Regions from separate parts of the Gordonia oleivorans genome, predicted to be linked through region 1. Evidence: riboswitches for the same ligand, from Rfam matches in the RefSeq annotation. Region 1 holds a riboswitch; the other holds the start of a gene.
The links. Region 1 has a riboswitch for thiamine pyrophosphate ahead of thiC (phosphomethylpyrimidine synthase ThiC). Riboswitches for the same ligand answer to the same signal wherever they lie in the genome.
Positions count from the first base shown of each region.

Region 2: it holds a riboswitch for thiamine pyrophosphate, as region 1 does, so the genes downstream of both, ABLE92_RS05315 (3-oxoacyl-ACP reductase) here and thiC (phosphomethylpyrimidine synthase ThiC) in region 1, are expected to answer to the same signal.

Region 1 is NZ_JBDZDI010000007.1:125,210-140,063, forward strand. It holds gene ABLE92_RS13195 (superoxide dismutase family protein) at 1-250, opposite strand, end outside; gene ABLE92_RS13200 (LytR C-terminal domain-containing protein) at 414-917, opposite strand; gene napA (nucleoid-associated protein NapA) at 979-1,344, opposite strand; gene ABLE92_RS13210 (peptide deformylase) at 1,584-2,189, shown strand; gene ABLE92_RS13215 (N-acetylglutamate synthase, CG3035 family) at 2,206-3,258, shown strand; gene ABLE92_RS13220 (guanyl-specific ribonuclease) at 3,255-3,809, shown strand; gene ABLE92_RS13225 (barstar family protein) at 3,806-4,327, shown strand; gene ABLE92_RS13230 (HNH endonuclease signature motif containing protein) at 4,597-6,144, opposite strand; gene ABLE92_RS13235 (ABC transporter substrate-binding protein) at 6,630-7,601, opposite strand; gene ABLE92_RS13240 (MTB12 C-terminal domain-containing protein) at 7,604-8,551, opposite strand; gene ABLE92_RS13245 (siderophore-interacting protein) at 8,663-9,424, opposite strand; gene ABLE92_RS13250 (GNAT family N-acetyltransferase) at 9,538-9,885, opposite strand; TPP riboswitch at 10,207-10,319, shown strand; gene thiC (phosphomethylpyrimidine synthase ThiC) at 10,314-12,005, shown strand; gene thiD (bifunctional hydroxymethylpyrimidine kinase/phosphomethylpyrimidine kinase) at 12,056-12,904, shown strand; gene ABLE92_RS13265 (VOC family protein) at 12,879-13,241, opposite strand; gene ABLE92_RS13270 (HAD-IIA family hydrolase) at 13,300-14,097, shown strand; gene ABLE92_RS13275 (SHOCT domain-containing protein) at 14,183-14,566, opposite strand; gene ABLE92_RS13280 (LLM class flavin-dependent oxidoreductase) at 14,709-14,854, shown strand, end outside.
Region 2 is NZ_JBDZDI010000002.1:403,966-418,819, reverse strand. It holds tRNA gene ABLE92_RS05350 (tRNA-Val) at 616-687, opposite strand; tRNA gene ABLE92_RS05345 (tRNA-Gly) at 996-1,068, shown strand; tRNA gene ABLE92_RS05340 (tRNA-Cys) at 1,091-1,164, shown strand; tRNA gene ABLE92_RS05335 (tRNA-Val) at 1,197-1,271, shown strand; tRNA gene ABLE92_RS05330 (tRNA-Gly) at 1,410-1,482, shown strand; tRNA gene ABLE92_RS05325 (tRNA-Val) at 1,503-1,574, shown strand; gene ABLE92_RS05320 (hypothetical protein) at 1,680-1,874, shown strand; TPP riboswitch at 1,976-2,072, shown strand; gene ABLE92_RS05315 (3-oxoacyl-ACP reductase) at 2,066-2,839, shown strand; gene ABLE92_RS05310 (class I SAM-dependent DNA methyltransferase) at 2,857-3,477, shown strand; gene ABLE92_RS05305 (DUF1622 domain-containing protein) at 3,521-3,985, shown strand; gene ABLE92_RS05300 (GNAT family N-acetyltransferase) at 4,193-4,753, shown strand; gene ABLE92_RS05295 (DUF2306 domain-containing protein) at 4,726-5,460, opposite strand; gene ABLE92_RS05290 (phosphotransferase family protein) at 5,636-6,640, shown strand; gene ABLE92_RS05285 (acyl-CoA dehydrogenase family protein) at 6,689-7,879, opposite strand; gene ABLE92_RS05280 (DUF6285 domain-containing protein) at 7,907-8,311, opposite strand; gene ABLE92_RS05275 (hypothetical protein) at 8,417-9,646, opposite strand; gene zapE (cell division protein ZapE) at 9,755-10,768, opposite strand; gene ABLE92_RS05265 (pyrimidine reductase family protein) at 10,806-11,573, shown strand; gene ABLE92_RS05260 (alpha/beta hydrolase) at 11,689-13,254, shown strand; gene ABLE92_RS05255 (glycosyltransferase family 87 protein) at 13,347-14,615, shown strand; gene ABLE92_RS05250 (hypothetical protein) at 14,624-14,854, opposite strand, start outside.

The DNA of each region.
Region 1 (14,854 bases):
TGTCCTTGCCGGAGGTGTCCTTGATGGTGGCCGAGCCCTTCTCACCGCTGCTGGAGGGGATGTCGTCGGCGTCGACGAGTCCGACGACGGGCGCCGGGTTTCCGGTCTGCACCGCCGGGGTGGTGCCCTTCTCGGTGGTGGTCGGCTCGTCCGGGGTACATCCCGCCAGTGCCAACCCGACGGCGCCGGCCGAGGCGAGCACCGCGAGCGCGCGCAGGGACGCAGAGCCTGATTTCGAACTGACGGTCATCTCGCTCCTCGAGTGATATGTGATGGAAAACCGGGCTGCCTTGATGAGCCGGTGTCAGCGCCCGGGGCTGCAACGCTGAGGTCTGGGACGCCGGAATCTGGGTTGCCGGAGTCTGGGTTGCCGGAGCCTGGGACGCTGGGGTCTCGATGGACGGATGTGCCGATCATGGCTGCCTCACCACGACCACGGCGATCCCGCCGTCGCAGCGGCTGAACCCGCTGCCCAAGGAGCTGCGCGAGTCGACACTGAACTCGCCGCCGAGGTCGTCGTTGAGCTTTTGGGCGAGCGGCTTCTGCGCGGACGTCGAGTAGACGATGGAGTTCTCGGAGAAGCCGCCCTGCGAGTAGTTGCTCTCGCTGTTGATGCCCTCGGTGGTGTAGCCCTTGGCCTTGACCTGGGAGTCCACCTCACCGGCCAGCCCGGTGACCTCACCCGCATTGATCACGCAGATGGTGGTGTTGCCCTGGTTCACCGTCGACGTGCTGGCCGGCACGCTGACACTCGTCGACGGCGCCGACGACTGCGCGGCCTGCAGTTGTTCCTCGGGGTTGTCGTTCGCGGTGGCCGCGGAGTGCCAGCCCAAGCCCACGAACACGATGGCAACCGCGAAGAGCAGCATGGCTCCGGCCCTCAGGGGCAGGCGGTTGGACTCGCGATCAGCATTCATCACCGATGACCTTAACGCACACACGCATGGCGTCTGCTCTCCAGCGCCGGGGCGTGCGGGCTCAGGTGATGTCGAACCCGAGTCGACGTGCGGCACGCGCCTTCTGGCGTGATGCACGCAACCGTCGCAGGCGCTTCACCAGCATCGGGTCGGCGGCCAGCGCCTCCGGCCGATCCACCAACGCGTTGAGGATCTGGTAGTAGCGCGTGGCCGAGAGTCCGAAGAGCTCCTTGATGGCCTCTTCCTTGGCGCCGGCGTACTTCCACCACTGACGTTCGAAGGCGAGGATGTCGTGTTCGCGGCGGGACAGCCCGTCGGGACCGACCTCGTTCGGATCGATGTTCTGCGCGCCGTCGACGTCGTGGGTCTTCTCAGACTCCGGGCCCTGGCCCGGCTGATTCTGGCTTCGCGCTGCTGCGCCGTCCATCTCGCTCCCTCGAAGATCTCCTCTGCGACCCCTCACACCACGTCATCGAGGTCCACCGGTCCATCATCGGGCGTCTGGTGACGTCGCGCATGACGGGCTCGGGGCCGGCGAATGACAACGGTGTGGTTCGAGAACATCTAACCACGCAGAACCGGGTGGGTTGACGTGACGCGCGGGCGGCACGTCGCGCGGGACCATCGGCGCCGGTGGCCGTCTGCGCGCACGATAACCTGTCGTGCATGGCAATTCTCCCCATCTGCATAGTCGGTGAGCCGGTTCTGCACCGTCCGACCGAGCTCGTCGAACTCGACGGTGACGGACGGCCGTCGGCGGAGACGGTGACCCTGCTCGACGACATGTACGCGACGATGGACGCCGCGAACGGCGTCGGCCTGGCCGCCAACCAGGTGGGGGTCGGTCGGCGGATGTTCGTCTACGACTGCCCCGACGGCGAGTCCCGGATGGCGGCCCGACGCCGCGGCGAGGTCATCAATCCGGTGCTGGAGACCTCGGAGATCCCGGAGACCATGCCGGACCCGGACGACAACGACGAGGGCTGCCTGTCGGTGCCCGGCGAGCAGTTCCCCACCGGCCGCGCCGACTGGGCCCGGGTCACCGGTGTCGACCGCGACGGTGCCGCGGTGACGATCGAGGGCAACGGTTTCTTCGCCCGGATGCTGCAGCACGAGGTCGGTCATCTCGACGGATTCCTCTACGTCGACGTGCTGGTCGGCCGGAATGCCCGGGCCGCGAAGAAGGCGATCAAGCGCAACGGCTGGGGTGTTCCGGGGCTGACCTGGACCCCGGGTGAGCAGGCGGATCCGTTCGGTCACGACGACGACTGAACGTGCGGATGTCACGATGACCGGGGCGGCGGGTTCGATGCCGGATCGATTCGGCGTGTCGTCCGGGGCTTTCCGCGGTGATCGCGTGGTCGTGCGTTACCGACTCGGCGATGCGACCCCGGCCGATTGGCGCGATACCCCCAATCCCCGCCCGGCACCGGGACGGCCGTCGCTGTCGGATGTGACCGGCTTCCTGCTCGACGACGGCGACCCGATCCGCCTCGAGCGCGACGGGGTCGTGGAATCCATCCCGCGGTCGGCGATCACCTCGATGCGGCTGCTGTCGGCGGTCGCGGTCCGCAACAGCGACATTCGGACGCTGGAACATGCCGCGGCGCTGGCGTGGCCCGGCATCGAGCACGAGGAGATCGACGGATGGTTGCTGCGCGCCGGTGGCGGTATCTCTCGGCGCGCGAATTCGGCCATCGCCGTTGATCGTTCGGCTCGCGTCGATGCTCAGATGCTGTCGGTGATCGAGGACTGGTATGCGGCGCGGGGATTGCGCACGCTCATCGCGGTTCCCGATCGGCTGCTGCCCCGGCAGATCGTCGGGGTGCCCGCGAGCGACGAGATCCAGGTGTTGACACGGACTCTCGACGACGTGCCGGCCGACGGCGGAGTGCCGACCGGCGGTGGCGATGTCACGCTCGGGGCTGATCCGTCGCGCGCTTGGTTACGCGCCTACCTTGGTGACGAGGCCGACCTCACCGTCGGCGCCGGCGTGCTCAACAACGTTGCCGGCGAGAATGGTTCGGTGGTCTTCGCCTCCGTCGAGTACGACGGGGAGCCCATCGCGATCGGTCGTGGTGCGGTGACCGAGGCGCCGGGTTCACGACGATGGTTGGGCGTCACCGCGGTGTGGACCGATCCTGACCATCGTCGACGTCATCTCGGCGACGCCATCGTGTCCCGGTTGTTGTCGTGGGGAGTGCAGCACGGTGCCGACGCCGCCTACGTTCAGGCCGAGGCCGGCAACCGGGTGGCCGGGACGTGGTACCGGTCACGGGGTTTCGCGCTGCATCACAGTTACCACTACCTCGCACTCGGCGACGGAGGGCGAGCTACGTGAATGCGACATCGAAGCGGCCGCGGTCATCGGCCCGGGGATCACGAACACAGACCCCGGCGCAGCGGCGTCGTCAGGCCGTCGTCACCGCGATCGGCCTGGTCGTCGTCGCCGTGGTCGTCATCGCGACCTGGCTCATCAACAATGCGGGTGACGATGCCGGGTCGTCCGGTTCGTCGGTGGCGGGCTCGTCGGTGGCACGGTCTTCGGTCGCACGGTCGTCGGTCGCAGCGTCGGGGCGGTCGACGTCCCGGCAGACGGCCACCGTCCCCGCCCGGGTGACCCGCACGCTGGCGCTCATCGACGCCGGCGAATGGCCCGAGGCCGCCGACGCACCCGGCACGCAAGGCGGAATCACCTTCCGTAACAGCGAGGGTCGGCTACCGGCTCGCGATTCCGCCGGTAAGCGGATCACGTATCGGGAGTGGGATGTCAACCCGAAGGAGCCCGGCCGTTCGCGCGACGCCGAACGCATCGTGACCGGCAGTGACGGGTCGGCGTGGTACACCGCCGACCACTACCGGAGTTTCGTATTGATCAGGGGGCCGTCATGAGTGGGCACTCACGCACCATCGGCGAGTTCCTCACCGATGCCGGAAGAGGTGGTCCCGCAGTCGGATTGACCACCGACGCACTGTCGGTGACATCATTGCCCGACTCCGTTGCCGACTCGTATGAGGTCCGCGTCGTCGACGGCGACCGCCTCCGTTCACTGCCGCTGCTGTACGCGGAGTTCGCCGAGGCATGGGGATTCCCTTCGTCTTTCGGCAAGAACAAGGACGCCTTCGATGACGCGATGCGCGACCTCGACAACCTGACCGCGGGCGCCGGAAGTCCGCCACGGCGCGGATACCTGACGGTGATCACCCACGCGCAGCACCTGCTGACCGCGTCGGACACCGACTTCGACTGGTTCGCCGAATCCCTGCCGTTCTACCGCGACCACTACCGCGACTTCTCCCATCCCCCGGCAACATTCGCCGTCCTCCTGTCGACGCCGACGTCATCCCGTCGGGCAACGGTGTCCCGCTGGCAGCACGCGGGCATCCGCCTGGCACCGGTCAGCGTGTGATCGGACCGGCCTACCGTCCATCCCACCGGTCGAGCCGCCCATCCCCCGCCGGTCGAGCCGCCTCGTGCGAGCTTGCGAGCCCGTGGCGTGTCGAGACCACCCAACCCGACGCCGGAAACCGACTGCAGCACAACCCAACCCCCGCCGGTCGAGGCGACCCTTCCGCCGGTCAAGCCGCCTCGTGCGAGCTTGCGAGCCCGTGGCGTGTCGAGACCACGCAACACGGTGCTGGAAAACGGTTGCAGCGCAGCACCACCCAGCGGCAGTGCCTACCGCGGATAGGTGGTGATGGTTTCCCCGGTGACGGGGTCGCGCCAGATGACCGCCCGGTCGGTGAGCATGGTGGGGATCAACAATCCCATGTGTTTTCGCTGATGGCACGATGTGCACAGCGGCATCAGGTTGAATTCCACCGTCCAGCCACCGGTTTTCGGATCGCGGTGCACGAACTTGACCACGTGATCGATCTCGCATTCACTGGCCGGCCGGCCGCAATGCGGGTATCGGCAGGTGCCATCCAACTCGATGATCTTCTCCCGCAACCAGGCTGGTATCCGGTAGGTGAGTGCACCTTTCGGTGGGGTGAGGTATCCGCCGTGCCCGGTGGGGTCGATCGGGGTTGCGGGGATCGGGTTGTCGGGGCGGCGCCACGCTGCGGGTAGCCGCTGCAACGTGGTGGCGGTGGTGCCGGTGTGGGGTACCTCGAGTCCGGGGAACTCGACGACGGTGACCAGCCCGGACCTGATGAGCGCGGCAGCGTGAGCATCGTCAATGACCCCGTAGCGTTCCAGCCGGGCTTCGCGCTCGCCGACGGGGTCGACGACGAGTTCCAGGGCCAGTTGCGGATCGACGTCAGCGTCTGACGACTCACCCTCATCGTCGGTGTCGGTGTCATCAGAGGTGTCGGACTCGGGGAACTCGAGTTGTGCGGCGAGTTCGGCGTCGACATCGTCGGGCAGCCCGACGGCGGGGTCGAGGTCGGCGGGTTCCTCCGGCAAGGGGATGGCCTTGGGGCAGTCGTCCCGACCGCATTGGCAGGATAGGCGTCCGCCAGGCAGTCCTTGGATATCGGCGAACGCCGCGACCTGCTGCTGACCCCGACGACGCGGGTCGCGGGCGCAGATACGTTCGCTGAGCAGCTGCGCGATCCGCGCGGCAAGGTGGGCTCCCATCTCCCCGGGGGCGTAGACGGAGATGCTGCAGTGCCCGTTGGTATCCCGGCGGACTCGCACACTCTGGTCGCGTTCGGCGGCTTCTTCGCGTCGGTCGGCGGCGCCGTCGGGATCCAGGGCAATCACCATCTCGACGACCTGCTCCCGCAGGGTCGGATCGGCCTGGTTGTATGCGGCGATCTCCAGGGCGCGGGTTTCGGCGAAGGCGCGGACATCATCGTCGTCGAGGATGGCGATCTCGTCGGCGATGATGCGGATACGTTCCAGGCAGTGATCGCCATCGAGGAAGGCGGCGGTGACGGTGGGTAGTTTCGACAGCAGGAAGCTGAACATCATCCATGCTTTGGCTTGTGCGACCGAGATTCCCAGTGCGGTAGACACTTTGCCGGTGGCGGCCTTGTCGGGGCCGTCGTCGACGTGGCGGTTGATCTGGGTATCCGACATCAGCATGTCGAGGAACACGGTCTGCCCGATCCGCGCGGCTGACAGCACCTTTCGCGCGATGACCTGTCGTTCCTGGCGTTGCAGGGAGCGGGCCAGGGCGGTGGCCGCTTCGCCGGGGAGGTGATCGATCATGGCTGCGTCGTCGGCGGTCATCGACAACTCCGGAGCTGCGGTCGTGGCATCAATGATGTTGGCGGCCATGATGTTCACCCCCTCTGCTCGGTCGGATCAACTGAACTGTCACAAGTGTATCGAGGGGGTACGACATAACTTATCGGCACGGGACCGGTTGGGTATGAATGGCATCGACATCCACAGGATTGGGTTCTGTTGGCGGTAACCCGGTTTCGCTGTCGTCTTGCGGAGGTGGTCTCGATACGCGACGAGCTCGCTTCGCTCGCGCGGCGCACTCGACCAGCGGGGGTTACCCACCGCTGGCCTAGTGGGGCGGAGCTTGCGGAGCCCGTATCCGCCGGGCCGAGCTTATCGAGGTCGAGGCCACTTCGGTGAGTGGAAGCTGGTGCTTACGCGACGCTTTCGCCTTGCGGGGTGGTCTCGATACGCGACGAGCTCGCTTCGCTCGCGCGGCGCACTCGACCAGCGGGCGTTACCCACCGCTGGCCGAGTAGGCGAGGAGCGATAGCGACGAGCCGTATCGAGGCCACCTTGGTGGGTGGAAGCTGGGCCTACTCCTCCGCCGCCCGTGCGAGCGCCGGCTTGAGCAGGTCGAGGACGTAGACGGTGGCGTTGGGTGAGGGTTCGTTGAGCCCGGTCACCTGCACCGTGTCCATCAACGTGACCGCACCGGCTTTCACCGAGTCGAGATTCTGGTATCCGGGAAGTCCGGGCAGTCGCTTACGCAGGTCGTCGTTCTGGACACCCATGACGAGGAGGTCGGAGTTGAGCCACGGGATGTTCTCCGCGCTGATCTGGAACCGCGGCTCACCGGTCTTCTGCGACTGCGCGATCAGCCGTGGTGCCATCACCAGGCCGAGCGATGTGAACAGCTGTCCGGCACCGTCATTGGGGTCGCCGAGCACGGAGAACTGGTCGGTGCCGTAGAGGTAGGCGAAGGTGTAGGTCTTGCCCTTGATGGCGGGATACTCGTCGGCCAGCGCCTTGATCTTCGCGTCGACGCCGGCGATGATCTCCTTCGCCTTGTCCGGCTGATGCAGGATCGTTCCCATCAGGGTCACCATGTCCTGCCACGGATCCACTTGTGCGCCACTGATCTTGTCGATCGTCGGCGCGATGTCGGTGAGTTTGTCGAACACGCCGCTCATCGAAGCGAAGCCGGGTGCGACGATGAGATCCGGCTCGAGTTTCGCGACATTGGCGACGACGTCGTCGTTGGGATTGAGTGCCGTGGAGTCGGCGAGTTTGTTGCCGAACCACGGCGGGTTCTGGCCGCCCTGCGCTTGGATCGTGTCGTAGTACCCGACGGGTGTCACCCCGAACGACAGCAGTACGTCCGTCCACTGCCCGCCGAGTGTGACGATGCGCTTCGGGGTCTCCGGGATGGTGATCGACCGGCCGTCGGGCAGGTTGATCTGCACTGTGCCACCGGCACTTTCATCGTCGGACGACGAGCACCCGGCGACACCGACGAGGACGACCGCGGCGAGCATCAGCGCCAGGAGGGCGCGCAGCCTGGTCATGCTCAGGCGACCGAGCACGGGACCATGGCGTACGCGGCGATCACACAGACGCTCTCATTCGAGAGTTTCCACTTGCCGTCGAGCCAGAACCACTTCATCGGCTTGTACCGAGATCCGTAGCCCGGCACCGACATCTGCAGTTGCGCATTCATCGTGGTGCCGTTGACGGTGACCGGTCCGATGATCTGGTAGGTGAAACCGGAGTTCGGGTAGGACGCCAGCAACCGCGAGACGGTGTCGACGGAGATGAGCGCCTGGTTACCGCCCTGCAGTTCCGAGGCGCGACCCGCACGCGGCGCACTGGTGTTCATGACGGTCTTGACCTTGGTGGTCAGCTGGCCCGGGGTGAGCGCCGCCGGCGCGGCAGCCGCCTGCTGCTGTGTCGGCTGGGCGCCTGCTGCGGGCGCACCCGTCGCGGCCGGGGCGCCGGCCGCGGGAGCTCCGGTGGCGGGCGCTGCTGCCGCCGGTGCACCACCGGGCGCTCCGGCCTCGGGCACCTGTTCGGTGGGTGCCGCGGCCGGTGCCTGTCCGGCGGGAGTCTGTGCGGCCGGTGCCTGCCCGGCGGCCGGGGACGACCCGGCCGGCGCGGCACCGAGCGCCTGCGTGTTCGCGGCGCCGCCGAGGTTCACCACGGTCGGCTGGGCTGCGGTGTTGCTGCCACCATTGTCGCCGTCGGCGATGAGCAGGCCGACGACGCCGATCGTGACGATGAGTGCGGAGATGATCGCGGCCACACCTGCCGAGGCCAGCACCGTCGGCCAACTCACGCCGCCGCCGGAGTCCGAGCCCGAGTCCGCGGAAGCGTCGGCCGCGGCCGGCTGGTCGACGGCGTACTGCTCGGTCGGGTAGTCGTCGGCCGGGTACGCGGACCCGTAGGCCTCGTCGTAGGGGGCATCTGCCCCACCCGCCGCCCCGCCGACAGCGTCGTTACCGGCCGATCCCTGTGTCATGTCGTACTCCCGTCATACCCGGAGTCCACCCCCGGAACCCCGCTGAAGGAGAGGCTAACCTGTCTGTTCGCGATTCCCAACCCGCTGTTGCCCAGACCGAACCCCGAACAATCAGGACGGATCGGCCTCCGGGCGCCAGTAGGCCTGCGCCTTCACACCCTTCTTGCCGAGGCCGAAGTCCTCGCGCAGCACCCCGGCGACGGCTCGAGTGCTGGTGGAATCCAAGGCAACCCAACCGAATTGGCCGGCCGACGGGGTCGCCGCGGCGCGCACCGCGTCGACGAGGGCGGCACCGTCACGCTCGCGGCGAACCCAATGCAGGGTGTCCTGTGGCCGCAGCCGGATCGGCAGATCCTTGTCGTCATCGTGGGCGAATTCGAACCAGATCGTGGCCGCCACCTCCGGCGACGACGACGCGCTCAGCGCGTCGAGCAACGAATTGATCGCCGGCAGCGAGGCCGGATCACCCGCGATGAGCCACCCCGTGGGAGCCGGCTCCGGGATGGCGAATTTCGATCCCATGAACGTGGCACCGATCGTGGTCCCCGGCTGCGCGGCCTGTGCCCAGCGGGCCGCCGCACCGTCGTGGATGGCGAACTCGATGAAGAAGGTGTCGGCCGCGGCGTCCGCGTCGGCGAGGGTGTAGCCGCGCTGATGCGCCTTCCCGTTCGACTCGAACCACAATCGAACCCACATCGTCGGATGGATCGGACGATCGGCGAGCAGACCGCCGCCAGTGAATCCGACCCGGATGTAGTGATCGGTGACCACCTCGTTGCTGGTGACGGTGAACTCGTAGTCGTCGGCGCGGAGCAGCTTCAGGATCGCTCCCTGGATACCCCTCGACGGCGCCTTGTGCTGGGTCTCGGCCATGCCGGACATCCCTTTCCTCGACGGCGGTTTGAGGTCAGGGTAGCCTAAGTCAAAATCGGCGAGTCGCCGCGAGTGAGCCCACCAGGGCTTTTACACCGGCGCCAACGGCACAACTACACCGGTGCCAACGGCACGACACCGGGATGATGGTCCAGGAAATCCTTGGTGAAGGTACACACCGGACGCACCCGCGCCCCCTGGTCGCGAATGTAGGCGAGCGCACCCCGCGTCAATCGGGTGCCGAGGCCGTGCCCGGTGTACTCGTCGTACAGAACGGTGTGCAGCACCGTCACCGTCCGTTGCCCGTCGACGTCGTCGATCGAGTAGCCCAGAACTCCGACGAGGTCACCGGCTACCCACAGTTCGAATCGCTCCCGCTCGGGGTTGTGCACCACCTGCGAGATCTGCTGAAGAATCGACTGCGCCGTCTGCGGCGGGCGGTGCCGGTGTTTGCGTTGCATGTGTCCATATCCCTTATGCCGTCGTCCGGTGAACGACGAACCCAGCCGACCGGCGCCCCTTCCGGTCGGCGAACCACTCCCTGTGATCCCGGTCACACACTACATTACGGTTCCGTAGGTGGGTGACGTGAACGCATCGGCCTGTGGACGAATCCGTTACGGTTCGGCCACCGCGGACACGCATCCGCGAAACGTTTCCGGCCCCCTGCCACCGACACCATCCTCCGGTCCATCGGCGCCACACCACCCGATGTCGATCGGATGAACCCCGACCCGCGTATGCTCGTCCCTGCACGACGACGATGCACATCGTCGGTGCACAACTTCACACGCGGGGGCTCCCACGTACCGGGGGCTGAGATGGCGACGGGCGGTCGCCGACCGCCCGAACCTGTCCGGGTAATGCCGGCGTAGGGAGACTACAGACCATGGGCACACCTGTATCCGGTGACCGCACACGCACCACCGACACCGTCGACGGCTCGATCCTGACCACCGGCCCGATCCAGGGCAGCACCAAGCACTACCTCGAGGTGGACGGCCTGCGCGTCGGCCAACGCCGCATCCACCTCACCAACGGCGAACATCTCGACGTCTACGACACCTCGGGCCCCTACACCGACGACGCCGCCGTCATCGACGTCGAGCAGGGTCTGCCACCGACCCGCGATTCCTGGACGCGGCCCGCTCCGGTCGATGGCGCCTCGACCCAATTGGCCTGGGCGCGTGCGGGAATTGTCACCGACGAGATGCGGTTCATCGCCGCCCGCGAGGATGTCGACGTCGAACTCGTGCGCCGTGAGGTCGCCGCAGGACGGGCGGTGATCCCGGTCAACCATCGACACCCCGAGTCGGAACCGATGATCATCGGTAAGGCCTTCGCGGTGAAAGTCAATGCCAACATCGGCAATTCCGCCGTCACCAGCTCCATCGCCGAGGAAGTGGAGAAGATGGTGTGGGCCACGCGGTGGGGTGCCGACACCATCATGGACCTCTCCACCGGCTCCGACATCCACATGACCCGCGAATGGATTCTGCGCAACTCGCCGGTTCCCGTCGGCACCGTGCCGATCTACCAGGCACTGGAGAAGGTGAAGGGGGACCCGACCAGGTTGACGTGGGAGATCTACCGCGACACCGTGATCGAGCAGGCCGAGCAGGGCGTGGACTACATGACCGTGCACGCCGGGGTGCTGCTCCGATACGTGCCACTGACCGCACGCCGGGTCACCGGCATCGTCTCGCGCGGTGGATCGATCATGGCCGCATGGTGCCTCGCCCATCACGAGGAGTCGTTCCTGTACACCCACTTCGACGAGCTGTGCGAGATCTTCCGGCGCTACGACATCACCTTCTCCCTCGGCGACGGACTGCGTCCGGGCTCGATCGCCGACGCCAACGACGAGGCCCAGTTCGCCGAACTGCGGACCCTCGGGGAACTCACCACGATCGCGAAATCCCATGGCGTGCAGGTGATGATCGAGGGTCCCGGCCACGTGCCGATGCACAAGATCGCCGAGAACGTGCGGCTGGAGGAGGAACTGTGCGAGGAGGCGCCGTTCTACACCCTCGGCCCACTGGCCACCGACATCGCGCCCGCCTACGACCACATCACCTCGGCGATCGGTGCGGCGATGATCGCCCAGGCCGGCACCGCCATGCTGTGTTATGTCACGCCGAAGGAACACCTGGGCCTGCCCAACCGTGACGACGTCAAGGTCGGCGTCATCACCTACAAGATCGCCGCGCACTCCGCCGATCTGGCCAAGGGGCATCCGCGCGCGCAGGAACGCGACGACGCACTGTCCAAGGCGCGCTTCGAGTTCCGCTGGAACGACCAGTTCAACTTGGCACTCGACCCGGACACCGCACGCGAGTACCACGACGAGACCCTGCCCGCCGAACCGGCCAAGACCGCCCACTTCTGCTCCATGTGTGGCCCCAAGTTCTGCTCGATGCGGATCTCGGCCGACGTCCGCGCCTACGCCGAGGAGAACAATCTGGTGACCGCCGAGGACATCGACCGCAAGATCGCCGCCGAAATGGCGGCCAAGTCAGCGGAATTCGCCGACGCGGGCGGACGTATCTACCTTCCCATCGAGGCGGGTAGCACGCCGTGAGCCTCTCCCTGCTGCCCACCGCCCCACCGGGGGTCACGCCGACGCGGGTGATGACCGTCGCCGGTTCGGATTCCGGTGGCGGCGCGGGCATTCAGGCCGATCTGCGCACCTTCGCACTGCTGGGCCTGCATGGATGCGTCGCCGTCACCGCGGTGACCGTGCAGAACTCGTTGGGCGTCACCGGGTTCCAGGAGATCGACCCGGGTATCGTTGCCGCCCAGATGCACTCGGTGGTCTCCGACATCGGTGTGTCGGCGGTCAAGACCGGGATGCTCGCCTCGGCGCCGATCATCGACGCCGTGGTGACCGCATGCACCGAACTCGGCATCGGACGCGACGCGCCCGTCCCCCTGGTGGTCGATCCGGTGAGCGCATCGATGCACGGCGATGCCCTGCTGGCCACCGAGGCCCTGGACACGTTGCGCACCAAGCTGTTTCCGCTGGCAACCCTGGTGACCCCGAACCTCGACGAGGTACGATTGCTGACCGGGATCGACGTCGTCGACGACGCCACCCAGCGTGACGCGGCACGCGCCCTGTACGCACTCGGCCCGCGCTGGGTGCTGGTCAAGGGCGGACACCTGCGGACCAGCGCGCAGAGCCCCGATCTCCTGTTCGACGGTGAACGGTTCCTCGAGTTCACCCATGAACGCATCGACACCGGCCACGATCACGGCGCCGGCGACACCCTCGCGGCCGCGACGGTATGTGCTCTCGCACATGGCCGGTCGGTGCCGGATGCGGTCGGATTCGCCAAGGACTGGGTGACGCGCGGGCTCGCGGCCGCCTATCCCCTCGGCGCGGGCCACGGGCCGGTCAATCCGCTGTGGCGGGTCGGTGCGGCCCCAGACGGTGCCGCTACCGACGGTGCGGCTACCGACGGTGAGACAGCACGTTGACCACGTTGCCGTCGGCGTCGCGGAAGAAGAAACGCCGCACACCCCACTCCTCGTCGCAGAGCGGGTGGACGATCTCCACACCGTCGGCGAGCGCCTGCGCGTAGGCGGCGTCGACGTCGGGTACCTGCAGTGACGCCACCGGATTCACCGGCGCGGTCGCGTCGGCGGTCATCAGCGAGAACTGTGGTGCCGCACCGCCGGTGGCATCCGAATTGCCCAGCGTCGCAATCCATCCGTGATTCATCAGGACGTCGAGTCCCAGCAACGAGGTGTACATCCTCACGGCCTCGTCGAGGTCGTCGACCGTCAGGATCGGTACCGCGCGCACGAGTTCCATTTCCACGAGGGTAGGGCATGCCACGACCGGCGGCCGGAGAACGACGTAGCGTGGAGCCATGACCTGGACCTACCTGATGGACATGGACGGTGTCCTCATCCGTGAGGACCACCTGATCCCCGGTGCCGATGCGCTCATCGCCGAACTCCGTGACGGCGGCATCCCGTTCACCGTGCTCACCAACAATTCGATCCGCACGCCCCGTGACCTGCGCGCCCGACTCCTGCGCATCGGCCTCGACATCCCCGAGGACGCCATCTGGACCTCCGCGTTGGCCACCGCGCGATTCCTCGACACCCAACGTCCCGGCGGTAGCGCGTACGTCGTCGGCGAATCCGGCCTGACGACGGCTCTGCACGACATCGGTTACGTCATCACCGATGTCGACCCGGACTACGTCGTCCTCGGGGAGACCCGGACCTATTCGTTCGAGGCCATCACCACCGCGATCCGCCTGGTGGAGCGCGGCGCGCGGTTCATCGCCACCAATCCCGACGCGACCGGGCCGTCGACGCAGGGCCCGCTGCCCGCGACGGGTGCGGTCGCCGCGTTGATCACGCGTGCCACCGGGCGGGACCCCTACTACGTCGGCAAACCGAATCCGCTGATGATGCGCTCCGCCCTGCGCAAGATGGGCGCGCATTCCGAACACACCCTGATGATCGGCGACCGGATGGACACCGACGTCATCTCCGGACTCGAGGCGGGACTGCAGACATTGCTTGTGCTGTCCGGGATCTCGACCATCCAATCGGTGGAACTGTTCCCCTACCGGCCCACGCGGGTGATCGACTCGGTGGCAGATCTCGTCGGGCACACCACCAATCCGTTCGGCGGCGAACCCGACAGCCTCTGAGGCCTGAGTCCGGCCCGACAAACGCCGACCGCCCACCCGGTGAATCCGGATGGGCGGTCGAGGAGTCGCGACGACTCGAAGAATCTCAGTGAGCGAGCGCCTTCGCCTTGAGTGCCTCGTACTCGTCGGCATTGATCGCGCCGGAATCCAGAAGCGACTTGGCGTCGGCGATCTGCTGCGCGGGTGAGGTCCCGGCGACCGACTGGATGTACTTGTCGGATTCCTTCTTGTACTCGGCCGCCGCCGCCTGCGAACGCTCGGCCATGCCCTGGCCCTTGGCCAGCAGGTACACCAGCGCGGTCAGGTACGGAAGGATGATCAGGAAGATCACCCAGATCGCCTTCGAGAAACCGGACGCCTTATGGTCGCGGAAGAGGTCGGCGATGATGTACCAGAGAACCACCAGGTACGCGACGAACGCGAAGATGATGATCATCGACCACAGGAAGTTCCAGAACGAATCCCACACGGGAGTGCTCCTTCAGAAATAGTGATACGACCAGTTTTCTGGCCGGAATCAGCATTGCACATGTCTGCCGATTCTTGGCGGGACGAGGTGCTCTTTTCGTGCCAACATCTCGCCGCGCCCGTCGACGGGCACAATTGACGTCGTGAATCTCGAACTCGGGCTCGACACCTTCGGTGATGTCACCGTCGACGACGACGGTGCGCCGATCACCGCGGCACAGTCGATACGCAATCTCCTTGATCAGGCCGTCCTCGCCGACGAGGTCGGCGTCGACTTCCTCGGCGTCGG
Region 2 (14,854 bases), on a different contig from region 1:
GCTACCCTCGCGGACTCGTGAGGGGCTCAGTGCCCAGACCGCGGCGTCGAAGACCGCGCACAGCCACGCGAAGACGTCGGGTTGTGCATCATTGATCTGTGAGTTCGCCAGCACCACAGCCGATCTCGTCTCGTCATCGGTGCCGGCGAGGAACGCCGTGTAGCCCTGAACGTTGCCGGTGTGACCGTAGACGTATTCGGATCGGAGGCGGTGGGCAGCATGCCTCCCGACGCCGACGCACCGGTGGGACTGAGAGTACTTGGTGACGTCGTCGGGCTCGCCGGCGTCGGTGTATCCGCGAATGTAGGTTTCCGGCAAGGTGATCGAGGTCGGGCCCAGACCGACTGGGCGGTAGACCTCGTCCGCGAGCGCGGCGTCATGGATTCCGCCGGTGATCTGCTCGACGATGAGCCCGATGACGATGTTGTCGGTGTCGGAGTACTGAATACCGGGTCCCCGGGACGAGTATCGAGCGGCTCATCGGCCCACGAGTCCGGTGCCCGCCTATGGCTCTGCGACGTATGCCCCGTACCGCGGAGAGTGTCACAGCGCTCAGAAGACGAGCGATCTGCGGTTTTCGGTGGCGCCTGGCGAATGCCGACCACCCGATTGCGGTGGTCCCGGCTGGGATCGAACCAGCGACCTCCCCGGTGTGAACGGGACGCTCTTCCACTGAGCCACGGGACCGTGTTCCGACCCTCAACGGCGTCGGTGCACGAGCAGGAACAGTACACGCACACTCCCGGGTTACCCAAATCGCCTCGAGAGGCAGACGCCCACGACTGTTGCATGGACACCGGCATGACCGGCTCCCCTGATCGCGCCGCACCTGAGGTCCCCCGAGCCCCATCAACCACTCCGACAACGCTGCCCCCGCTCCACGGACATACTCCCCTCGACTGTTTGACCAGGCGATTTGGCATCTCCGTAACGTTCGGATAATGTTCTGTCCCGCATCGCGAGCACAATGGTCCACAAGATCGCTCGCGGGGCATGCGGATGTAGCGCAGCTGGTAGCGCATCACCTTGCCAAGGTGAGGGTCGCGGGTTCGAATCCCGTCATCCGCTCGGTGCGAGCAAGCTCGCCTCTGGTGGTGTGGCCGAGTGGTGAGGCAACGGCCTGCAAAGCCGTGCACACGGGTTCGATTCCCGTCGCCACCTCCAAGAGGGTCATTTCCACGCCAATTTCATAGCCCGCGCGATTAGCTCAGTGGGAGAGCGCTTCCCTGACACGGAAGAGGTCACAAGTTCAATCCTTGTATCGCGCACCACGAGAACCCGCCTGAATCGGCGGGTTTTTTCATTGCCGCGAGTCCGACCGTGATGCCGGTGCCTGCGCATTTGGATTATCACCACGGCATCGAATATGGTTGCGCAGCACGTCGTGAGCGTTTCACGCGTGCCGTCATGCGGATGTAGCGCAGCTGGTAGCGCATCACCTTGCCAAGGTGAGGGTCGCGGGTTCGAATCCCGTCATCCGCTCGGTCACAATTTCATAGCCCGCGCGATTAGCTCAGTGGGAGAGCGCTTCCCTGACACGGAAGAGGTCACAAGTTCAATCCTTGTATCGCGCACGAGAGAAACCCACTCATCGCAGTGGGTTTCTTGCTGGGTCGCACGTGCCACATCCGGGCACGCACGACCCGAGAAGATCCCAGCCCACCCGCTACCCGAGATCAGTGATGACCATGGACCGCGCCGCCTTGCAGTACACCCTCGAATGGGTGACCACCCACGATGTTGCCGTCAGTGGAGCCGAGGTGATCACCGACCTGCTTCCCATCACCCGCCGCGTCGACGACCTCGACATCCGCGACGAGGAACTCCGTGCCGCCGTCGCACGGATCGAATCGCGTCGCCTCGTCGGCGTCTGAGGTTCTCCTCCTCCTACTCGCCGCGCTGTCCCCCGATCGCACGGCGAACTGAGTCGACCGCCGCGGCGTGCTTGCATCCGGCGCGGCAATACGATTCGATGACCATCGACACGGGGTGCCGGCGACCGGCCGGCTGAGAGCACACCCGTCGAACCTGCTCCAGTTAGTACTGGCGAAGGGATGGTCTGAGAATGCCTGTGGCATCGCCGTTTTCCGAACACGTCGTCCTCGTCACCGGCGGAGGCCGGGGACTCGGCACGCACATCGTCCAAGCGGTCGCCGCGCAGGGCGCACGGGTGGTCATCAACTACCGACGCAGCGCCGACGCTGCCACCGAACTCGCGGCCGCACTCGGTGACAACGCCATCGCCCTTCCCGCCGACGTCACCGACCGTGCAGCCGTCGACTCGATGATCGAGCGCGCCGCAACACATTTCGGGCATCCCGTCACCGCGGTGATCAACAACGCGCTGCCCGACTACTCCTTCAACGGGGACGCCCGGCCCCATGCCGACGAACTGACCGTCGACGAACTCGACGCGCAGTTCCGCGGCATCGTCGGCGGAGCCCTGAACACCACCCAGGCCGCACTGCCGGGAATGCGCGCCGTCGGCGGTGGCCGCATCGTCAACATCGGCACCAACCTGGTGCAGAATCCCGTTGTCCCCTATCACGATTACACCGCCGCCAAGGCTGCGCTGCTGGCGCTCACCCGAACCCTGTCGGCCGATCTCGGCCCCGACAGCATCACGGTGAACATGGTCTCGGGCGGGTTGCTGCGCACCACGGACGCCAGTTCGGCCACGCCGGCGGAGGTGTTCGACGCGATTGCGGCCACGACGCCGCTGCGGTCGGTGACCACACCTGCCGAATTCGCCGACGCCGTCCTGTTCTTCCTCTCACCCTGGTCGCGGGCGGTCACCGGACAGAACCTGGTGGTCGACGGCGGACTTGTGAAGGACTGACGGCACCCCGATCAGACATGACCACTTCGGAAGATCGGGCCCAACCCGGATACGACGCACTCGCCGACGTCTACGCGCAACGCTTCCCCACCGCCTACACCTCGCCGCTCGAACGACACGCCGTCGCAATGTTCGCCGACGAGTTGCCCGGCCCCGGCGCGCGGATCGTCGACGTGGGTTGTGGGACAGGGCATGTCGCCGCCGACCTGCGGGGTCGCGGCTTCGACGTCCGCGGAGTCGATCCGAGCGAGCAGATGCTGACACACGCCCGCCGGGCCTACCCGGGCATTTCGTTCGACGTCGGTGACGCGTGGTTGCGCGACGTCGATCTCGCCGACGTCACCGGCCTCATCGCACGCTTCAGCCTGATTCATCTGCCGCCGGACGACGTTCGCGCGGTGCTGTGCAGCTGGCATCGGCGGCTGCCATCCGGAGCCACCGTGCTGCTCGCTCTGCAGAGCAGTGACGACCCCGGTGTGCACGAGTTCGACCACGCCGTCGCCCGGGCGTGGCGCTGGCATCCGGATGCGTTGGCCGAGGACGCCACCACCGCCGGCTTCACCGAGGCATGGCGCCTCATCAGCCGCCCCGACAACGATAATCGCTTTCCCCACATCCACCTGCTGCTCCGCCGGTGACCGAGTCAGCACCAGGCGAGCCTGGTCTGGGTAAGGTGCCCGCATGACCATCGAGGAGACGTTCTCCGACATCGCGGTGGCGTTCGAGGCCATCGGGGCCGCAGCAATGATCGTCGGATTCGCCACGGCCGCCGTGCTGAGCGCACGGTCGCTGGTCCGCAAGGAAGGCGGCGCGGCCGCCTTCGCCGTGCTGCGCACCACCCTCGGCGGCGCCATCCTGCTCGGGCTGGAGATCCTGGTGGCCGCCGACCTCATCCGGACCATCACCTCCAAGCCGTCCATCACCGACGCCGCCATCCTGGGAATGATCGTCCTGATCCGGACGATCCTGTCGATGTCGATCCAGATCGAGATCGAGGGGGTTCTCCCCTGGCGACGTGCCCTGCTCACCAGTGGTGGTCAGGTCATCGGCAACGCCGTCGCACGCGACGCGCGGGCCACCCGGGCTCGCCGGGAGGCGGGCGATCCCTCGGAATCGGCGGTGGTCACGCCAACTCGGGACCAATGACGGTGTCCTTTCGATCACCGTCGTCGTAACGTTGTATGCATGATCAGCAATGTGAACGCCCCGGCCTGCGACAACCCCGACTGCACCTGCGGCCCCGACTGCAAATGCGGCGAGAACTGCACCTGCGGCAAGAAGTAGTCCCCATCCCCGATCCCCTCGCGTCGTTCGTCACGCGAGGGGTTATCTGCGCGAAGCGAGGCCCCTGGCATGACGGCGCCGTCCATCACCGTCGACGTGATCACCGATCCTGCGTCGGCCCCGGCACTCGCCGACGTCGCGGCGGCCACGTTCCCGCTCGCATGTCCGCCCCACGCCCGACCGGACGACATCGTCGGCTTCATCGATGCGAACCTGTCCGCTGCCGCCTTCGCCGGCCACGTCACCTCTCCGGACTCCGATGTCCTCGCCGCGCGCACCACGGACGGCGGTCTCCTCGGCTATGCGCTCGTCCATCATCGAGCTCCGACGGATCCGGACGTCGGGGCGGTGGTCACCGAGCGCCCCTGCTCGGAGATCTCGAAGATGTACGTGCTCCCCGACCACCATGGCCGATCGCGTACCGATCCCCCGTCGCACCTGCTGATGCGGGCGTCGATCGATCGGGCACGAGCACGCGGCAGCGCCGTCGTCTGGCTCGGCGTCAACCAGGAAAACGTTCGGGCGCAACGCTTCTACGGCAAGTTCGGGTTCGCTCGCGCGGGTGTGAAGACCTTCGACCTCGGCGGCAGCGTCGAACACGACTACGTGATGACGCTGCCACTCGTCTGAGACACCGGCGACGCGACGGCCGCAGCCGTCGGGCGCGGCACCACATACCGCAATCCCGGGAGCCCCCGCCGTGAGATCAGGTACTCGGCGACAATCAGATTCGGAATCCAGCACAGGAACGGCACCGGGGCGTACGCGCGTGCGAACACGTCGCCGGAGCCGCCGGACGCCTCGATCACGCCCATCAGCACCATCTGCCAGGCCCGCAACGTGACAGCGGCATATGTCATCGCGAACCCCCGGATCATCCAGGCCTGATGGCGCGCGATGTCGCCGCGGAATGCCCACAGCGTGCCACGCGCCGTGAATGTCAGCCACAGCAACGCCAACGTGCCGAAACCGAAGAGACCCGCCAGACCCGCGGCGCTGAAGGCGGACACGATGAGACCGGAGACCCCGGCCGGGAGGACCGCGAGGACGTAGACCCGCCCGACGACGCGATGTCCCCTCAGCCACCGCGACCGGATGTAGGTGGAGAACTGCAGCGGACCGATCCCTAATGCGACACCGGCAGTGACCATGTGGATGTAGAGGACGGTGATCACCCATTGTGGCTGCGTCGCGTAATGCGCGGCCAGGCCGGTGTCGCTCGCCGCCAACTCGCTCATCCGGGAGCCGACATACGGCGCGGGCGCCATCACGGCGACCGCGACGCAGGTCAGCGCGATCACCGTGTACCGCCCGGTGACGAACTTCGTGGCGGACATGAGTATCCTTCCGTATCAGGAGAACTCGAGATGACGAGTTCGCGGTGACACCGAGACTACGAATGTCGGGTCGGAGCCGGCACCGGGTAAACCCCCGTATCCACCCGGGTTTTCGGGTACCCCTGCGGGGGTGAATCCGCCACGATATGCGCCGACGGCCCCGTAGACTGCACCCATGACGCCGACCGACTCCCGTCAATCCGAACCGGCCGAACGCATTTCGTCGGGACTCGTCGACGTCCTGACAGATGTCCACGGCGCGGGCGACGTCACCGTCACCGACCTCACGCGCGTTCCCGCCGGCGCCTCCCGGCAGACGTGGGCGTTCACCGCCACAATTGACGATCGGGCGCACCCGCTCATCCTGCGGCTCGATCTCCCTGGTGCGCGCGAGGATTCGTCACTCCTCCGTGAGGCTGCGCTGATGCGCGCCGCGGGCGCCGCCGGCGTGGCGTCGCCGACCGTCCTCGCCGCAGGAGAGGATCACCCCGACATCGGCGGCGACTTCGTCGTCATGAATCGCGTCGACGGCGAGACCATCCCCCGAAAGATACTGCGCGACGAGCGATTCGCATCGGCGCGGACGCGGCTGGGTGCGCAACTGGGGCACAGCCTGGCCCGCCTGCACCGCATCGACCCCGATACGATTCCGGGTCTGCCCGACGAGGATCCGCTCGAGTCCTGGCAGCGGGAACTGGATTCCATCGACCGCCCGCTACCCACGTTCGAATTCGCTCTCGCCTGGCTGGCCAACCGACGCCCGCAAGAGTCGGGACGCGCACTGGTGCACGGTGATTACCGGGTCGGCAACATCATCGTCGACGACGACGGACTGGCCGCGGTACTCGATTGGGAACTCGCGCACGTCGGTGATCCGCTGGAGGATCTGGGCTGGATGTGTGTGAAGGCGTGGCGATTCGGCGGCGCCGGAGTGGTCGGCGGATTATGTGATCTCGACGAATTCGTCGGTGCCTACGAGGCCGGGAGCGGAGCGACCGTCGACCGTGACGCGGTGTTCTGGTGGCAGGTGTACGGCACGCTGCGATGGGGCCTGATCTGCGTGCACCAGGCACAGCGCCACCTGTCCGGAGCCACCATGTCGGTGGAACTGGCCGCCATCGGTCGCCGCGTCAGCGAGAACGAGTGGGAGTTGCTGAACCTGCTCGGCGCGCACGTGTGAACGCGGCGTCGAGTCGGTCCAATCACCCCGACCGATCTCGAGACCTGTTCAGCGCGTACCGAATTCCCAGTTGCCGCCGTTGCGGTATTCCTTCAGAATCCGACGGCCGACGGTCGAGATGTGCACCTCGTCGGGGCCGTCGTAGATGCGGGCCGAACGCGCGTTGCGATACATCTTGCCGAGCGGGGTGTCGTCGGTGAGGCCGGCGGCACCGTGGACCTGCACGGCCCGGTCGATCACGTTGTGCAGCATCCGTGCCCCGTACACCTTGATCGCGCCGATCTCCACCCGCGCCTGATCTCCGGCGTCGATGCGTTCGGCCGCCTTGAGCGTCAGGAGTCGGGCGGCCTGGATCTCGTTGTAGGACTCGAAGACATGTTGCTGCATCAGCTGCTTGTCGGCGAGGGGTTCGCCGAAGGCGGTGCGCCCGATCAGCCGGTTGCACATCAGGTCGAAGGCCCGCTGCGCCTGCCCGAGCCACCGCATGGCGTGGAAGATCCGTCCCGGACCCAAACGTTCCTGTGCGATGACGAAGCCATTGCCTCGTTGCCCCAGAAGGTTTTCCGCGGGCACCCGCACGTCGTCGTAGGCCACCTCGAAATGGTGTCCGCCGAAGCCGAGGACCGGCGTGTCGCGGACGATCCGGTACCCGGGGTTGTCGGTGGGCACGATGATCATCGAGAACGCGCGGTGGGGCGGGGCGTCGGATTCGGTCCGGCACATCACCGTGGTGTAGGCGGCTTGTGCGGCACCGGTGGTGAACCACTTGCGGCCGGTGATCACCCACTCGTCGCCGTCGAGTACCGCCGCGGTCTGCATGCCGGTCGGATCCGAGCCGGCCACGTCCGGTTCGGTCATCCCGAAGCTCGGCGAGATCTCGCCCCGCACAAGCGGTTCCAGATACGCATTACGCCAGCGAGGGGAGGCGTGGCGGTTCAGCATGATCGAGTCCTGCAGCGTCCAGGTGCCCAGGGCGAGCTGACCGTACTCACTGCGACCCTGTACCTCGTTGACGTACACGTAGTCCAGGAACGGCAATCCCCCACCGCCGATCTCGGTGGGATGTCCCAACGCCCAGAGGTCGCGGCGTTTGGCCTCGGCGCGCAACTCCGCCATGATCTTCTCGGCGTCGGGTCCGCCGGCATCGAGTTCCGGTTCGGCCGGTTCCACCAACTCGACCATGAACTCGTACACGCGATCGCGCAGCGGCCGGACGTGTTCGGGTACCTCGAAGGTCATCTGTCGTCCCCGTTCACTTCTTCTCGATCAGCTCTTCTCGATCAGCGTCGGATTGTCCACGCGGAGTTTGGCTTCCACCGACGCGGTCAGCAACGCATGGACACGGGCGTCGTCGGCCAGGGTGCCGTCGCGGATGCCGTCGACCAGCCCGGCGGCGTCGGCGACACCGAGTTCGGACAGTGCGGCGTGGAAGTCGTCGATGGCCTCGGGGTCGGCGGCGAGTTGTCGCTCGACGATGGCCAACACGTTGGCGGCGACCCGCGCGTGAAAGCGGGTGGAACCGGAGGTCTCGGCCATCACCGGACCGGTCAGGAACCCACGCACAGCGCCCAGCAGTTCGATGACGGTGGGTCGGTCGTAGAAGTCGTCGGCCGCTGCGAGATCACCACCCGAGGAGCCAACGCCATTGTCCGCCAACGTCTTCGACTCCATCCCCGCTCGTCACACACGACCTGTGATCAATGCTAGTCAGGTCCGGGGCCTGTGGTCAATGACACATGGAACAAGAAGGGAAATCTGTGCCTACCGCGCGCCGAACTACTTGGACGCGTGCTCGGCTCCCGGCTCACCGAAACGCCGGTACTCGAGAGTGACGCGAATCCGGTACATACCGTCATCCACCACGTTCTGCACTCGGGTCAGGGTGTTGTCGGGACCGAGGATGAGTTCTTCGACGATGTCGGGATACATATTCCGTCCGACCGACCCCCAATCGCAGCCCTCATCGGGAGAACGCAGGTAGTCGCGTCCGTCATGGACGAACACGTAGCCGTGGAAGACACTTCCCAGGCAATAGTCTTCACCCGAGTACGCGAGGGCCTCTGCATCCACCCGGCCGTCGGTGAGTTCGTAGAACGACCCGTCCGGGCGTATCGTCAGCTCAATTCGAAGATCGACGTCTGTCGGTCTTGCCGAGTACCGAGGCAGCAGAGTTGCAGACGGGTCCGCACGACCGTCAAGCCATGCAGAAATGTCGGCATCTTCGTCGTACTCCAACTCGATGTGACCGACACGCACGAGCCGCCAGGTTCCTGCGACCGGCTGGCGGAACGCTCCGACGCGAACTTCCGGCGGCGATTGACGCACGCGAAGCTGGTCGATGCGCACCCGCACCGCGGTTGGTGAATCGACACCTTCGGGAACAATCGCCAGATCTCCGGTGACCAATGGAGCACGTTCGACGGCGATGTATCGGTCAGGCCCCAGGCCGCCGTGGCTCGGCGGTAGCGCGACCGGTGTTCCCTTTCCGTCACACGGTGTACCTTCCACACGGATCACGCGACCGTACAAGATCTCGTCTTCGGGGAGCACAGTTCGCCAGTCATCATTGAGGTCGACCAGCTCTCCGAACAGCATCGCAAGCCGCTCACGACGTTCTGGTTCCCCGTGCGTGGTCCAGAAGCACGCGCCTTGGCCGATGCTCGTCATCGCTCGGATGGTTCGCGGCCCGAGTGGGATCTCCGGATGCTTCTCGGCGATGACGACAACCACCACTGGGTCGACGGCCATCAGTGATGAGTGGATCGAAGCCGCGATTTCCCACACTCTGTCCGGCACTCGTCGCCGACTGAGCTGCCACCCGATGCGGCCTCGACCAGTGCAGAGATCAAGACCCCTGCTGACCCGATCCTCGTCGAACACCGCAGTGAAGACCGCCCTATCCCACTCGGGTTCCGGACCCAACTTGTCCAACGCCTTCGCCAGTGATCCGTACTGGCTGATATCCATCTCGTCGACGGTCCATGGCGAGAAGATCGCATTGGCCAAGGCCGCCGAATCCGCTTCGGACAGTTCGTATTCGTTGACGGCGACGCCCCCTCGTCAGATCACCCTCGGCCTGACAACACTAGCCCTGCGACCGAAAATCAGGGTCGGTCAGACAGACGACTCCGCGAACCGCGACAACGCGAGCAGGCGCGAGGTGGCACGCAGGTACTTCTTGCGGTAGCCGCCGTGCAGCATCTCCTCGGTGAAGATCTCGTCGAGTTTGCTGCCGGACACGGTGACCGGGATGTTGGCGTCGTAGAGACGGTCGGCAAGAACGACGATGCGCAGCGCCACCGACTGATCCGACGCCGGATGCACGTCGGAGATGCAGACCAGCGAGACGCCCTCGACAAGATCCTTGTACTTCGACGGATGCAGCTTGGCCAGGTGCGCGCAGAGGTCGTCGAAGTTGTCGAGCGTCGCATTCGGCGTCGACTCGGCGAGCTCGGTCAGCTCGGCGTCGGTCTTGGGGTCCGGGGCCGGCGGCAGGTCGCGGTGCCGGTAGTCGGGACCGTCGACGCGGATGGTCTCGAAGATGGCGGAGAGCTTCTTGATCTCCCGCAGGAAGTCCTGCGCGGCGAAGCGGCCCTCGCCGAGCTGTCCGGGCAGGGTGTTCGAGGTGGCGGCGATGGACACGCCCTTGGCGGTGAGCTCGGTGAGCAGCCGCGACACGATCATGGTGTCGCCCGGATCGTCGAGTTCGAACTCGTCGATGCACAGCACGTTCTGCTCGGACAGTCGCTCGACGGCGTTCATGAAGCCCAACGCGCCGACGAGGTGGGTCAGTTCGACGAAGGTGGCGAACGATTTCGGTGCGGGCATCGCGTGGTAGATCGACGCGAGCAGGTGAGTCTTGCCGACACCGAAGCCACCGTCGAGGTACAGGCCGATCCCCTGCGGCTCCTTCTTCCGCGAGAAGAGTCCCTTCTTGCCGCCGCGTGCCGAGCGGGCCCGTTCGACGAAGGCGCGGGCCTTGGCGACGGCCTGCGCCTGGGACGGCTCGTTGGGATCGGGGATGTAGCTGTCGAAGCTCACGTCGTCGAATGTGGACGGCGGGACCATCTCCTCGATCAACTGCTCGGGAGGGACCACCGGGTTCCGGTCGGACAGACGTGCCACCATGGACCGCAAGCCTAGTCAGTGCCGACCACGAGGAATAATGCTCTATCAGCATAAAGCGACCCAGGTCACATCCGATGAACTCGACGACGCAGCCCGATTGCGCGTCCTGAGCAACCACTACCCCTACCCCGACGACCTCACCCGCCCGGTGGTCCGCGCGAATATGGTCGCCTCGATCGACGGGGCGTCGTCGGTCGACGGCAAGTCCGGCGGGTTGGGGTCCGACATCGACCGCGCGATCTTCCGGACCCTGCGGGGCCTGGCGGATGTCGTGGTGGTCGGGGCCGGTACCGCGACCGCCGAGAACTATCACCAGCCCGAACCCGACGAGGCCTTCGCGGCGGCACGCAGCGACCTCGGCCAATCGCCGGCACCGGAATTGGTCCTGATCAGCAACTCCCTGTCGATCCGGCCCGACTACCCGCCGCTGTCCCACGCGGCGACCACCGTCCTGACCTGCGCGGACTCACCGGCCGACCGCCGCCGGGCCTTGATGGACGCCGGCGCGACCCTCGTCGACTGCGGAACCGAGAAGGTCGAGTTCGGCCGCGTCCTCGCCCATCTCGCCGAGCGGGGGCTGTTGCGGGTCCTCTGCGAAGGCGGTCCGAGCCTGCTCGGGTCGATCATCGCCGACGACCTCCTCGACGAACTGTGCCTCACCATCAGCCCGACCCTCGCCGCCGGCGACGCCGCACGCATCGCGCACGGACCCGCGCCCGTCGACACGCCGCCGACGATGCGTCCACACCACATCCTCGGCGACGACGACGGCTTCCTCTACACCCGCTGGACGCGCGCGAACTGATCGGTGACCAAGCAGGTGTGCGGAGATGACTAGGCTCGCCGTCATGGGTTCAGGTGGCGACGCACATTCACGACCGGCCTCGTCACCCCGGCGAGCCGAGATGGGCCGGCGCGGGATGTGGCGTCGAGCGCGTTGGCAGCTGATGGCGGCGACGGTCGTCGTTCTCGGCGTCGCCGGTTGCGCCGTCGGCCCCAACCCGGGACCGGATCTCGTTCCGGGTGGCGGAGAAGGTGGCGCGGCGCCGGCCACCTCGAGTGCACCTCCGCCCGTCCCCACCCTGCAGAAGCCGGCGAAGGAACTCTCGTGGTCGGCGTGCGGACCCGCGATCGCCGACGCCTATGCGGTGACCGTGCCGTCGGGTGTGACGGTCGACTGCGCGAAGTACACCTCGCCCATCGATCCCGACCAGTCCAATTCGGGACTCACCGTCGCCGCCACCCGCATCACCACCGGCGCCACCCCCGCCGATGCCGCACCGCTCGTCCTGACCTCCGGCGTCGACATGCCGTCGTCGCGGGCGTTGATGCTGCTCGCATCCGGTCCGGGACGTTCGCTCGTCGACAAGCATCCGATCGTTGCCATCGATCGCCGCGGGATCCCCCGCAGCACCGCGTTGGACTGCCTGACCCGCACCGAACGCGACACCATGGCCGACAACGGTCTCACCCCGGGCGCCACCACCGACCGCCGCATCGCCACGCTGGCCACCGCCGCCTCGTCGGCGTCCGACGGCTGCACCGAGACCCTGTCCCCCGACCAATTGGCCTTCGGCGTCGCCGGCGCCGCCTCCGACCTCGAGACCCTGCGCAAGGCCTGGGATGTCCCCCAGCTCGGTCTCATCGGGCTCGGCGAGGGGTCCGACGTGGTGATCGCCTACACCTCCCTGTACGGCGGCCGTACCGGCCGGATGATCCTCGACACCCCCGTTCCGTTCGGCGCCAACGCCCGCGACACCGGCGCCGCGCAGGCCACCGGTGTCCAGGCCGCCCTCACCACGTTCGCACAACGGTGCGCGGCGCTCGGGTCGGCCTGCGCGCTCGGCTCCGACGGCGCGGACACCATCGCCTCGGTCCTGGCGAAGGGCCGCACCGGCGACCTCGGCGGGCTGTCCGATGCCCAGGCGCTCGCCGCGATCACCACCGGGATCGCGCTGGCACCCGGCACCGCCGACGGGATCGGCGGCGTCGCCACCGCCATCGCCGCAGCCAACCGTGGTGACGTCGGCGCACTCCGTGATCTGGCCACGCGGTCGGAGGCACTGCGTCTGACCGATGGACAGATCGTCGCCGAATGCAACGACGTCAGCGGCCCCGTCAGCCAGAACGAGATCAACGGCCTCATCACGACCTGGACCAAACAGAATCCGCTGACCGGCACCGACACCGCGCTGTCGTTGATGCGGTGCAACGGCTGGGCACCGGCCGAGGCGGTCAACCCGCCCAACAGCTTCCCGGTGGTGCCGCTGATCCTCGACAACCCCGGAGACCCGATCAACGGCGGCACCGGCGCCGCGGCACTCGACCCCATCTTCGCCCGAGCCCAGGCCCAGCCGGTGACCGTCAGCTGGGCCGGATTGGGGTATTCGGCGGTGTCGCGCAGCACCTGCGTCGCCGACCTCGTCGCCGAGTACGTCGAGAAGTACCCGCTCACCGGTCCCGCCGACCGTGGGTGCCCCAGCTGACGGCCGTCAACGAGATCCACCCCGGTCACCGCGGCGGGGTGCCCGCGCGGGGCTGATCGTATTCCGGGTGCGGTACGTAGTACGGTTCGCGGGTGGCAATTCTCGACAGGTATCTCTACCCGCAGATGCCCGCGCAACGCATCGTGCCGCTGGTGCTCTGGCCGCTGAGCGTGCTGATGATCTTCCAGCGCTCGGTGATCCTGGGCGTCAACGGCGACCGGACCGACGATTTCAAACCGGTCTACAACGCCGCGTTGGCCTTTCTCAACCATCGGCCGGTGTACGCGGAGAACCTCGACACCGTCGACCCGCACTATCTGTATCCGCCGTCGGGCACGCTGCTGATGTCGCCGATCGCGGTCATCGATCCCGAGCGCTCCCGTTGGCTGTTCATCGCCGTCAGCGTGATCGCGCTGATCGCGTGCGCCTACCTGATCACGCGCCTGTTCGGGTATGGCGTGAACACCTGGGTGATGCCGACGGTGCTGTTCTTCTTCTTCAGCACCGAGACCGTCGCGCACACGCTGATCTTCACCAACTTCAACGGCTTCGTCCTGCTCGGCATGCTCGCGTTCATGATCTTGATGCTGCGTAACCATGACTGGTGGGCCGGTGTGCCCATCGGCCTGACGCTGGCGGTCAAACCGGTCCTCGCGCCGCTGTTGCTGCTTCCCCTGCTGACTCGTCAGTGGCGGATATTCGTGGGTGCCATCGGCATTCCCGTGCTGCTCACGATTCTGGCGTGGCCGGTGTCGGCCGACCCCAAGTCGTTCCTCTCCCACACGGTCCCGTATCTGGGTTCGACCCGCGACTACTACAACAGCTCGATTTCCGGCAACGGCGCGTACTTCGGTGTGGCCGACTGGCTGATCATCGTCCTGCGCATCGCGTTCACGCTGATGGCGATCTTCTCGCTGTGGTTCCTCTACCGCTACTACCGGCACACCAACGAACTGCTGTGGATGACCACGTCGTCGGGAGTGCTGTTGTGCACGACGTTCCTGGTCGGGTCCCTCGGCCAGGGTTACTACTCGATGCTGCTGTTCCCGCTGCTGATGACGGTGCTGATCCCCGGTTCCGCGATGCGTAACTGGCCCGCCTGGCTCGGCGTGTACGGCTGCTTCACCCTCGACAGTTTCCTGTCGACCCGATGGGACGGCTTCGGCCGGCAACTCGAGTACAACAAGGTCACCTGGGGCTGGTCGCTGCTGATGATCGCGGTGTTCTGCGCGTTGCTGTTCCGCTATCTGGACATGCGCCGCGACGGTGTTGCGGGACGGTGGAACCAGTGGTCACCGTCGGCTGAGGGCGACGTGAGGGCGGTGTCCCCCACGACATCACCCGAGTCGGCCTCGGCGTAATCCCCGGGTCACGAGCCCTGGGCATGCTGCGGCTCGGCGACCGCGGTCGTGCGGAAGCACTCGTCGGTGAGTGATCGTGCGATGTCGCTCATCCGCGCCGAGGACGCGGCACGGCCACGCACGAACTGTTTGTCGACGAGAGTGCCGTCGATCCACACATCGATCCGCCAGGGGGCCAGTCCCGTCCAGCGGGCGAGCAGCACAAACGGTGTGCACAGCACACTGAGCACACCGGAGAT